One region of the Cupriavidus sp. IK-TO18 genome, then DNA from elsewhere that is predicted to be linked to it. Evidence: riboswitches for the same ligand, from Rfam matches in the RefSeq annotation. Region 1 holds a riboswitch; the other holds the start of a gene.
The links. Region 1 has a riboswitch for glycine ahead of gcvT (glycine cleavage system aminomethyltransferase GcvT). Riboswitches for the same ligand answer to the same signal wherever they lie in the genome.
Positions count from the first base shown of each region.

Region 2: another riboswitch for glycine. It lies ahead of IPF36_RS11170 (D-amino acid dehydrogenase); the one in region 1 lies ahead of gcvT (glycine cleavage system aminomethyltransferase GcvT).

Region 1 covers NZ_JADGMP010000002.1:130,829-136,815, forward strand. Annotated here, with positions in the region: gene IPF36_RS01945 (UvrD-helicase domain-containing protein) at 1-976, opposite strand, end outside; gene IPF36_RS01950 (glycine zipper 2TM domain-containing protein) at 1,242-1,472, shown strand; glycine riboswitch at 1,542-1,628, shown strand; glycine riboswitch at 1,650-1,774, shown strand; gene gcvT (glycine cleavage system aminomethyltransferase GcvT) at 1,869-2,996, shown strand; gene gcvH (glycine cleavage system protein GcvH) at 3,096-3,476, shown strand; gene gcvP (aminomethyl-transferring glycine dehydrogenase) at 3,576-5,987, shown strand, end outside.
Region 2 covers NZ_JADGMP010000012.1:253,154-259,140, reverse strand. Annotated here, with positions in the region: gene IPF36_RS11180 (thiolase domain-containing protein) at 17-1,183, shown strand; gene IPF36_RS11175 (Zn-ribbon domain-containing OB-fold protein) at 1,208-1,606, shown strand; gene IPF36_RS11170 (D-amino acid dehydrogenase) at 1,740-3,005, opposite strand; glycine riboswitch at 3,060-3,190, opposite strand; glycine riboswitch at 3,191-3,292, opposite strand; gene IPF36_RS11165 (TonB-dependent receptor) at 3,547-5,832, shown strand; gene IPF36_RS11160 (sialidase family protein) at 5,865-5,987, shown strand, end outside.

The sequences.
Region 1 (5,987 bases):
GGATGGCGATGGGATCGCCCATGCCGTGCTCGCTCCACAGCTTCTTGTCGAAGAGCTTGGGATTGTTGGCGATGACCGCGTTGGCCGCTTCCAGGATGCGCACGGTGGAGCGGTAGTTCTGCTCCAGCTTGATCACCTTGAGGTCGGGGAAGTCGGTCTGCAGCCCGCGCAGGTTGTCCAGCGTGGCGCCGCGCCAGCCGTAGATGGCCTGGTCGTCGTCGCCCACCGCGGTAAAGGCCGGCGCGCGCAGGTGCGAGCCCCCCGCCAGCAGCTTGAGCAGCTGGTACTGGCAGGCGTTGGTATCCTGGTACTCGTCGACCAGGAAGTAGCGCAGCCGGTTCTGCCACTTCAGCTGCACCGCTTCGTTGCGCGCGAACAGTTCCGCGGGCAAGCGGATCAGGTCGTCGAAATCCACCGCCTGGTACGCGTTCAGCGTGGCGACGTAGTTGCGGTAGACCAGCGCGGCCTGGTGCTCGTCGGCATTGGCCGCCTGCGCGATCGCGGCCTCGGGGTCGACCATGCCGTTCTTCCACAGCGAGATCGTGCTCTGCACGCCGCGGATCAGCTTCTTGTCGGTGGTGCCGAGCTGCTCCTGGATCAGGCCGAAGCAGTCGTCCGAATCCATGATCGAGAACTGCGGCTTCAGGCCGACGTGTTCCGCCTCCATGCGCAGAATCTGCACGCCCAGCGAGTGGAAGGTACAGACTGTGAGCTGCTTGAGCGGGATGCGCTTGCCCTCGCGCGTGGTCTTGCCTTCCATCAGCTTGCCGATGCGTTCCTGCATCTCCTTGGCAGCCTTGTTGGTGAAGGTGACGGCGGCGATATGGCGCGGCTCGAAGCCCTTGTCTTCGATGAGGTGCGCGATCTTCTGCGTGATCACGCGGGTCTTGCCCGAGCCCGCCCCGGCAAGGACGAGGCAGGGTCCGTCCAGATAGCGGACGGCTTCAGATTGGGCGGCGTTGAGGCCGTGGCTCATGCGCGGGAATGCTTGCGTGGGGTGGTCGGGACGGCGTCGCGCCCTGTACAACACATGGGGCGGCGCCGGACGCAAAGCTAATCATGTTAACACGCTGGGCCGGCCCTGATCAGTCAGCGGGAACCGCTTTTTCCGGGGGCGGGGACGTTACCGAAGTAACACTTGGTAAGTCCCAAAACCGGGCGTCCGGGCCCTCCTCTAACCAGTATGGCGGGATGGCAGACCTGCGTCCCGAACGTACTCAAAGTTACTTTCGGAGCCCATCATGAAAATGCTACGAGCCTTTTCCAAAGCGACGATGGCCGGCATAGCCGTTGCGGCCCTGGCCACCGGCTGTGCCGACATGACACCGAAGCAGCGCAACACGGTCATTGGTGCCGGCGTGGGCGCGGCCGGCGGTGCTGCGTTGACGCACGGTAGTGCCGCAGGCACGCTGGGCGGTGCCGCCCTGGGCGGCGTGGTCGGTAACGTAATGACCGACGACCATCGCCGTTGATAGGGCGAATGGCTGCTGGCGGGGGGCGCCCGCCGCGTTGACAAAGGCAGGGCCCTCCCGTACATTGCGCGCATCCGACCGGGAGAGCGCGCATATCTGCGCCGCCGAAGGGGTATCACCCGAAAACTCTCAGGCACCACGGACCGCTCGGATCGGCATGCAACATGCACACGATGCATGCCGCACTCTGGAGAGCGGCACCCGCCATTCGTGGCGAGCGTGCCCACCGAAGGGGCGCGCGAGGACGGGATTCAACGAATCCGCCTCGTAATCTCTCAGGTATCGAGGACAGAGGGGTCATCCGCCGCAGCGGATTGCTTGGCCATTGGCATAGCGATCGTTGCGGCGGATGGCCCTTTTTTGTTTTCGCAACCCGACATTGCCCCCGAGGATTCCATGACGCTCCAGGCCACGCCCCTCAACGCCATCCACCGCGCCCTCGGCGCCCGCATGGTCGACTTCGGCGGCTGGGACATGCCGGTCAACTACGGCTCCCAGATCGAAGAACACAACGCCGTGCGCACCGACGCCGGCATGTTCGACGTGTCGCACATGTGCGTGGTCGACCTCAGCGGCCCCAATACCCGCGCCTTCCTGCGCGGCCTGCTGGCCAACAACGTCGACAAGCTGCAGACGCCGGGCAAGGCGCTGTACTCGTGCATGCTCGACGAAAAAGGCGGCGTGATCGACGACCTGATCGTCTATTTCTTTGCCGAGGACCGTTTCCGCCTGGTGGTCAACGCCAGCACCGCGGTCGGCGATATCGACTGGATCCGTGCGCGCAACGACGCCACCGGCAGCGGCGTGACCATCACCCCGCGCCGTGAAGATGTTGCGCCCGCGGGCGCGCAGCCGCTGGCGATCGTCGCGGTGCAGGGCCCTAACGCCCGCGCCAAGGTGTGGAGTACCTTCCCGTCGACCCAGCCTTCCGATGCGCTCAAGCCGTTCAACGCTGTCGTGGTGCAGGACCCCGCACTTGGCGAAGTCATGGTCGCGCGCACCGGCTACACCGGCGAAGACGGCTTCGAGCTGGTGGTGCCGGCGGCCAGCGTCGCCGGCCTGTGGGAAAAACTGAATGCCGCGGGCGTGCGCCCGGCCGGCCTGGGCGCGCGCGACACGCTGCGCCTGGAAGCCGGCATGAACCTGTATGGCCAGGACATGGATATCAGCACCTCGCCGCTGGACGCGGGCCTGGCCTGGACCGTCGACCTGCAGAGCGAGCGCGACTTCACCGGCAAGGCGGCACTGGCCGCGGCCGGCTCGCGCCAGCAATTCCTCGGCCTGATCCTGCGCGACAAAGGTGGCGTGCTGCGCGCCCACCAGAAGGTCATCACCGCCGCCGGTGACGGCGAAATCACCAGCGGCACCTTCAGCCCCTCGCTGTCGCAATCGATCGCGTTCGCGCGCCTGCCGCAGGGCGTGAACGTCGGCGACACCGTGCAGGTGGAGATCCGCGACCGCAAACTCAACGCGACTGTGGTTAAACTGCCGTTTGTGCGTAATGGCAAGGCACTCGTGAGCTAAGGGAAACATCCGCTCACCCAACGGTCGCCCTCGCCTGCCGGCAGCGTTGCCGGGCAGGCATCACCCAACAAGAAACAGATCTGAATCCGGAGAACCTTCATGAATTTCCCCGCCGACCTCAAATACACCGAGTCGCATGAGTGGGTGCGCGTCGAAGCCGACGGCACGCTCACCATTGGCATCACCGACCACGCACAGGATGCGCTGGGCGACATCGTCTTCCTGGAACTGCCCGAAGTGGGCAAGTCGGTCGGTGCCGGCGACGCGCTGGCAGTGGTGGAATCGGTGAAGGCCGCTTCCGATATCTACGCCCCGGTGGCCGGCGAAGTGATCGCCGTCAACGAAGCCGCCACGGCCGAGCCGGAAAGCGTCAATGCCAATGCCTTCGACGCCTGGCTGTTCAAGCTCAAGCCGGCCAACAGCGACGACGTCAACGGCCTGATGTCGGCCGACGCGTACAAGGCCAGCGTCGGCGCCTGATCGCCCCGCCGGTCCCGCACCCGGGATCGGCACACAGCATTTGCAGCGCCGCGGCACGGCTGACCACCTGCCGCAGCGCTCCCCACGAGGTTCTTGCCAATGAACGCCCCGCTTCCCATGACCGCCGCCCAAGGTAACCGGCCCACGCTGGCCGAACTGGAGGCGCGCGACGCCTTCGCCGCCCGCCACATCGGCCCCGATACCCCCGAACAGCAGCACATGCTGAAGGTGCTCGGCTACGACAGCCGCGCCGCGCTGATCGATGCCGTGATCCCCGCCGCCATCCGCCGCCGCGACGGCATGCCGATGGGCGAGTTCACCGAGCCGCTGAGCGAGGAAGCCGCACTGGCCAAGCTGCGCGGCCTGGCGCGCAAGAACCGCGTACTGAAGAGCTTTATCGGCCAGGGCTACTACAACACCGTCACGCCCGCGGTCGTGCTGCGCAATATCTTCGAGAACCCGGCCTGGTACACCGCCTACACGCCCTACCAGCCGGAAATCTCGCAAGGCCGCCTGGAAGCGATGCTGAACTTCCAGCAGATGGTCACCGACCTGACCGGGCTGGATATCGCCAACGCGTCGATGCTCGATGAAGGCACCGCTGCCGCCGAAGCGATGACGCTGCTGCAGCGCGTGAACAAGCACGACTCCAGTATCTTCTTCGTCGCCGACGACGTGCTGCCGCAGACGCTGGAAGTGGTGCGAACGCGCGCGCTGCCGCTGGATATCGAAGTGAAGGTCGGCCCCGCCGCCGACGCCGCTGCTGCGGGCGCCTTCGGCGTGCTGCTGCAGTACCCGGGCGTGAACGGCGACATCAATGACTACCGCGCCATCGCCGACGCGGTGCACGCCGCCGGGGGCCTGGTGGTGGCTGCCGCCGACCTGCTGGCGCTGACGCTGATCGCCGCGCCGGGCGAATGGGGTGCCGACGTGGCCGTGGGCAACTCGCAGCGCTTCGGCGTGCCGCTGGGCTTTGGCGGCCCGCACGCCGGCTACATGGCGGTGAAGGATGCGTTCAAGCGCTCGATGCCGGGCCGTCTGGTCGGCGTGACCGTCGACGCGCAGGGCAACAAGGCGTATCGCCTGGCGCTGCAGACGCGCGAACAGCATATCCGCCGCGAAAAGGCGACCTCCAACATCTGTACCGCGCAGGTGCTGCTGGCGGTGATGGCGTCGATGTACGCCGTATACCACGGCCCGCAGGGCCTGAAGCGCATCGCGCAGCGCGTGCATCGCCTGGCCGCGACGCTGGCCGCCGGCCTGGAGCAGCTTGGCTTCGTCCGCACCAACGCCACCTTCTTCGACACGCTGACGCTGGAGACCGGCTTCAACACCGAAGCCATCCATGCCGCCGCCACCGCGCGCGGCATCAACCTGCGCCATGCCGGCGCCACGCGCGTCGGCATCTCGCTGGACGAGACCGCCACCCGCGACGACGTGGTTGCGCTGTGGGAAATCTTCACGCAAGGCAAGCCGCTGCCGGCGGGCCTCGATTTCGACAAGCTCGAAGCCGCCATCAATGACGCCTTCCCGGCCGAACTGGCGCGCGCCAGCGAGTACCTGACCCATCCGGTGTTCAATACGCACCACGCCGAGCACGAGATGCTGCGCTACCTGCGCATGCTGGCCGACAAGGACCTGGCGCTGGACCGCACCATGATCCCGCTGGGCTCGTGCACGATGAAGCTGAACGCCACCAGCGAGATGATCCCGGTGACCTGGCCCGAGTTCAGCCAGATCCACCCGTTCGCGCCGCTGGACCAGACCGTGGGCTACCGCGAGATGATCGACCAGCTCGAGGCCATGCTGTGCGCCGCCACCGGCTACGCCGCGGTCAGCCTGCAGCCCAACGCCGGCTCGCAAGGCGAGTACGCGGGCCTGCTGATCATCCATGCGTATCACGCCAGCCGCGGCGAAAGCCATCGCGACATCTGCCTGATCCCGTCGTCGGCGCACGGCACCAACCCGGCGTCGGCGCAGATGGCCGGCATGAAGGTGGTGGTGGTGGCCTGCGACGAGAACGGCAACGTCGACCTGGAAGACCTGGCGAAGAAGGCCGAGCAGCACAGCAAGAACCTGGCTGCGATCATGATCACCTACCCGTCCACGCACGGCGTGTTTGAGCAGGGCGTGCAGCAGATCTGCGAGATCGTGCACAAGCACGGCGGCCAGGTCTATGTCGACGGCGCCAACATGAACGCGATGGTCGGCACCGCCGCGCCGGGCCAGTTTGGCGGCGACGTGTCGCACCTGAACCTGCACAAGACCTTCTGCATCCCGCACGGCGGCGGCGGCCCGGGCGTTGGCCCCGTTGCGGTCGGCGCGCACCTGGCGGATTTCCTGCCCAACCAGGACAGCGTCGGCTACCGCCGCGACGACCGCGGCATCGGCGGCGTGTCGGCGGCACCGTTCGGCTCGGCCAGCATCCTGCCGATCTCGTGGATGTATATCGCGATGATGGGTTCGGCCGGCCTGACCGCCGCCACCGAGAACGCCATCCTGGCGGCCAAC
Region 2 (5,987 bases), on a different contig from region 1:
GCAGGACGAGACTCCCATGAGCATCAAAGGCAAGGCATATATCGTCGGGGCCTACGAGCACCCGACCCGCAAGGCGCCGGACAAGTCGGTGGCGCAGCTGCACGCGGAATCCGCGCGCGGCGCGCTGGCCGATGCCGGCCTGACCCTGGCGGACGTGGATGGCTACTTCTGCGCCGGCGATGCGCCGGGGCTGGGCGCCACCAACATGGTCGACTACCTCGGCCTGAAGGTGCGCCACGTGGACTCCACCGACACCGGCGGCTCCGCCTACCTGGTGCATGTCTCGCACGCCGCGCAGGCCATTGCCGCCGGCAAGTGCAACGTGGCGCTGATCACGCTGGCGGGCCGGCCGCGCTCCGAAGGCTCGACCGGCACGCAGGCGCGCAACTGGGGCGCCAACCTGCCGGACGCCCCGTTCGAGGCGCCGTTCAATCCCGTCACCGTCAACCTGTACGCGATGGTGGCGATGCGCCATATGTACGAGTACGGCACCACGCCCGAGCAGCTGGCATGGGTCAAGGTGGCGGCGTCGCACCACGCGCAGCACAACCCGCACGCGATGCTACGCAACGTGGTCACGGTGGAAGAGGTGCTGAACTCGCCGTTGATCGCCGACCCGCTGCACAAGCTCGACTGCTGCGTGGTGTCCGACGGCGGCGGCGCGCTGATCGTGGCGCGGCCCGAGATCGCGGCCACGCTCAGGCGCCCGAAGGTGAAGATCATCGGCGCCGGTGAATACGTCAAGGGCCAGCTCGGCGGCGAGGTCGACCTGAGCTGGTCGGGCGCGAAGTTTTCCGGCGCGGCCGCGTTCGCTGAAGCCGGCGTGACCCCGGCCGACATCAAGTACGCCTCGATCTACGACAGCTTCACCATCACCGTGCTGATGCAGCTGGAAGACCTGGGCTTCTGCAAGAAGGGCGAAGGCGGCAAGTTCGTGGCCGACGGCAACCTGATCTCGGGCGTCGGCAAGCTGCCGTTCAATACCGATGGCGGTGGCCTGTGCAACAACCACCCGGCCAACCGCGGCGGCATCACCAAGGTGATCGAGGCCGTGCGCCAGCTGCGCGGCGAGGCGCATCCGGCGGTGCAGGTGAAGAACTGCGACCTGGCGCTGGCGCAAGGCACCGGCGGCTACCTGGGCTCGCGCCACGGCAGCGCCACCCTGATCCTCGAGCGCGAATAATGAACGATCGCCGGAGCAACTGACATGACGACCCCGCACACTCCCATGGCCTACAAGGCCCCGGACGAACAGCCCGACAACATCGAATTCTGGCAGGCCGCGCGCGAAGGCCGGCTGCTGGTCAAGCACTGCCAGTCATGCGGCAAGACGCACTGGTATCCGCGCACGCTGTGCCCGTTCTGCATGGGCGATACGGTCTGGAAGACCGCCAGCGGCCGCGGCACCATCTACTCGTACAGCGTCACGCGCAAGGCTGGCCCGCAGGCGTATTGCATTGCCTATGTGACGCTGGACGAGGGCGTGACCATGATGACCCATATCGTCGATTGCGATCTCGATGAGGTGCGCATCGGGCAGAAGGTGAAGGTCAGGTTCGCGCCCAGCGTGGATGGGGCGCCGGTGCCGGTGTTTGCGCCGGCCTGAGCGGTTCACGGCGGGCGATGGCGCTTCACTCCGTGGAGGCTCCCGCCCTCTCCCCCGTACCTCTCCCACGAGCGGGAGAGGGGCTGGGGGAGAGGGCCAGCGCTGGCAATAGCGAGGCGCTCAACTGGCAATCTCAAGCCTTGGCAAGTCCCAGCGAGCCCACGCCCGAGACTTTCGGCTCAACCAGCGCCTGCGCCACCACCCCCGCCACCATATCCGCCGTCACCGCCGACAGCGTCCAGCCAAGGTGCCCATGCCCGGTGTTGTAGAACACGCACCGGGCCCGCCCCCGCCCAACACGCGGCAGCATATCCGGCAGCATCGGCCGCAGCCCCGCCCACGGCACCACGCTGCGCGTGCTGACGCCGGGGAAGCACTGCTGCACCCATTCCACCAGCGGCCGGATGCGGTCGGCGCGGATGTCGCGGTTGAAGCCGTTGAACTCCGCGGTGCCGGCCACGCGGAAGCGGTCGTCGGCCAGGCGGCTGGTGACCAGCTTGGTTTCATCGTCGAGCAGGCTGACGGTCGGCGCCGCGGTGCGGCTGCCCGCGTCGTTCAGGTTGACGGTGATGGAATAGCCCTTGACCGGATAGATGTTGACGCGGTCGCCCAGCCCGGCGGCCAGCGCGCGGCTGGCGGTGCCGGCGCAGATCACCGCGCCGTCGAAGGTCGAGGTGGCGCTGTCCGCGCCTTCCTGCACGGTCACGCTGGCGCTGCGGCCATCGGTGGTGACCTTGCGCACGTCCTCGCCGTAGCGGCAGTGCACGCCCATGCGCTCGATGGCGGCGGCCAGGCCGCTGGTGAACTTGTGGATGTCGCCGGTCGAATCGCTTTCGGTGAAATAGCCGCCGTAGTAGGTGCCGGCCAGCGTCGGCTCGATTGCGCGCATTTCCGCCGGCGTTACCGCGCGGCGCTCCAGCCCGCCCTGCGCCAGCAGCGCCGAGACGCGGCCCGCGTGCTCGAAGCCCGCCTTGTCGCGATAGATATGCAGGATGCCTTCGCGCTTGTGGTCGAAGTCGATGCCTTCCTGCGCCGCCCACGCGAACAGGTGCTCGCGCGCCGCGATGGCCAGGCGCGCGGTCTCGATGGTGTTGCGGCGGTAATGCGGGATCGAGGCGATGAACTCGGCGAACCAGCTCAGCTTGTGCCAGCTCGGGCGCGGGTTGACCAGCAGCGGGGCGTCGCTGCGCAGCATCCACTTCAGGCCCTTGATGATGGTGGACCAGTGCGTCCACACCTCGGCATTGGAGGCGGATAGCTGCCCGCCGTTGGCGAACGAGGTTTCCATCGCGGCGTAGCGGTGGCGCTCGAACAGGGTGACGGAGAATCCGCGCCGGGCGAGCGCGTAGGCCGTGGTGACACCGGTGATGCCACCGCCGATGACGGCGATTGTCTTCATGATCTGGCAGTCCAGAAACGTCGGGGTGGGAGCCCGCACGCGACATGCGTGGCGGACGCCCCCTCTGTTCCTGACCTGAGAGATTCACGACAGCCGCCGGTGGTGCCCGGGGGTACCGGTGGCGGGGGCCGCTTGCTCCTTCGGTATGCCGGCTGACGATGGCGGCATTCTTCAGAGTGCTGTGACGCGTGATACCGGTCCTTTTGCCTGAGAGTTTCCGGGGCGGTTGCTCCTTCGGCGCTGTCCGCGGCGGCTGCCGCCGGATCAGTCTCTCCCAGCATCACGTTGGCGCGAACGCCAATCCGCGCAAATCTAGAGACAAAGGCCGCAAGTGGATATGCGGGTAAACGCGAATAGAGCCAGTCGTGTTCGCATGGATGGGTCGAGTCGCTTCTTTACCGGCGCGGCGCTATGTCGCACTGCGTCAAGCCGACCCGCCCCCTAGAATGTCAGCACTCGCTACGCGGAGGAAGTGCGCCGTAGCACGAGCCGGATACGGCGCACCGGTCGGGCGAGCCAGAAGAACAGAAAAGGTATTCCAGTGAGAAGAAATCGGATTGCGCTGGCCGCCTCGGCCGCGCTGATGGGCCCCGGCATCGCCGGCGCGCAGCCGGATGAACCCGTCAGCGCGCCGCAGCCCTTGCAGGAAGTCGTGGTCTCGGCGAAGACCGGGCGCGGCGAAACGCCGGCCACGCCGCCCAATACGCCATCGCCCGCCTATGGCATCAGCGCCGCACGCATGGCGGACTTCAACGTGGTCAACACCGAAGACGCGCTCAAGTACGCGCCCAACCTCGCCGTGCGCAAGCGCTTCATCGGCGATATGAACTCGATCATCTCGGTGCGCAGCACTAGCTCGCGCCAGTCGGCGCGCGGGCTGGTCTATGCCGACGGCCTGCTGCTTTCCAACCTGCTGGGCTCCGATTTCACTTTCCCGCCGCGCTGGTCGCTGGTCAACGCCGCCGAGATCGAGCGCGTCGACGTGCTGTATGGCCCGTATTCGGCGCTGTACCCGGGCAATTCGCTGGGCGCGACCGTGCTGATCAGTACGCGCACACCGGAGAAGTTCGAGGGCGATGCCAGCGTGCAGCTATTCACGCAGCGCTTCAACCTGTACGGCACGCACGACAGTTTCAACGGCGTGCACGCCAACGCCTACGTGGGCGACCGCGCCGGGCCGTTCTCGTGGCTGGTCAGCGTCGACCGGCAGGACAGCAAGAGCCAGCCGCTGAGCTTCTACACCGCGGCGCGCTCCAGCGTGCGGGCGACTTCGGCCGACAAGCCCGTGACCGGCGCCTACTTCGACCAGGACCAGACCGGCGCCGACCGCACCGTGATGGGCGTCAACAGCGAGGGCGTCACGCACACCGTGCAGGACCAGCTCAAGCTCAAGCTCGGCTACGACATCACCAATACCCTGCAGGCGCAATTCACCGCCGCCTACTGGCAGCAGGACCGCTCCAGCGCCACCGGCAGCTACCTGCGCGATGCCGACGGCAACGTGGTGTCGAGCGGCCCGGTCAATATCGGCGGCCTCCGCTACGTGATCCCCGCCAACGCGTTTGCGCCGGGCAATGGCGAGGACGCGCGCTGGCTCTACGGCCTGTCGCTGCGCACGCGCAACGAGACCGGGTGGAATTTCTCCGGCGTGGCATCGCTGTTCGATGTCACCAAGGACATCAGCCGCACCGCCAGCACCGCGGGCAATGGCCCGGGCACGGTGACCTATGGCGACGGCACCGGCTGGCGCACGCTCGACCTGAAGGCCGACTACCGCCCGCAGCAGCTCAAGGGCGGCCACTGGGTCACCCTCGGCTACCACTACGACAACTACAGGCTCAGCAACACCACCTACAACACCTCGGACTGGCAGGCCGCCACCATCTCCGCGTTCAACAACGCCTTTGCCGGCAAGACCGAGACGCAGGCGCTGTACGCGCAGGACGCGTGGTACTTCGCCGAGGACTGGAAGCTGATCCCGGGCGTGCGCTGGGAGCACTGGCGCGCCTATGACGGCAGCCGCAGCCAGCCAGGCGTAGATGTCGCCTACCCGGTGCGCAGCGAGTCCAACTGGTCGCCCAAGCTGGCGCTGGAAAAGGCCATCGGTCAGGACTGGCTGGGCCGGCTGTCGCTCGGCCAGGCCTGGCGCTACCCGACCGTCGCCGAGCTGTTCCAGGGCCGCATCACCGGCACCTCGCTGATCAACAACGATCCCAACCTGAAACCGGAGCGCTCCTTCTCGAAGGACCTGACCTTCGAACGCACGGTCGACCGTTCGTACTTCCGCGTGTCGGTGTATGAAGACGACATCCGCGATGCGCTGGTCAGCCAGACCAATACCACGGTGTTCCCCACCGTCACCAGTTTCCAGAACGTGGACCGCGTGCGTACGCGTGGCATCGAGCTTGCCTACGACGGGCGCGACGTGCTGACCAGCGGCTTCGACCTGTCGGCCAGCGGCGCGTACAACCATTCCAAGACGCTGGAGAATGCCAATAACCCGGCATCGGTGGGCAAGTATTTCTATCGCATCCCGCAGTGGCGCGCGAACCTGGTCGGCACCTACCGCTTTACGCCGGCATGGGCCGGCACGCTGGCGATGACCTATTCGGGGCGGCAGTACAATACGCTCGATAACAGCGACGTCAATCCCGACACCTTCGGCGGCACCAGCAGTTTCCTGACCTTCGACGTCAAGGTGACCTACAAGCCCGCCAGGAACGTGCGGCTCGGGCTTGGCATCGACAACCTGACCGACCAGCGTTACTTCGTCTACCACCCGTACCCGGGCCGGACGTTCTACGCCGAGGCCAAGCTTTCCTTCTGAGTGCAGTGACCAGTCCGATCCTGACCATTCCCCTGCAGCGCTTGCCCCGCAGCTTCCGCTTCCTTGCCGCCGGCGTGATCGCCTGCACGGCGTTCGCCGCGATGGCGCAGTCCCATGGCAACCATGCCGGCCACGGTGCGCAAAGCGCGGCGCCG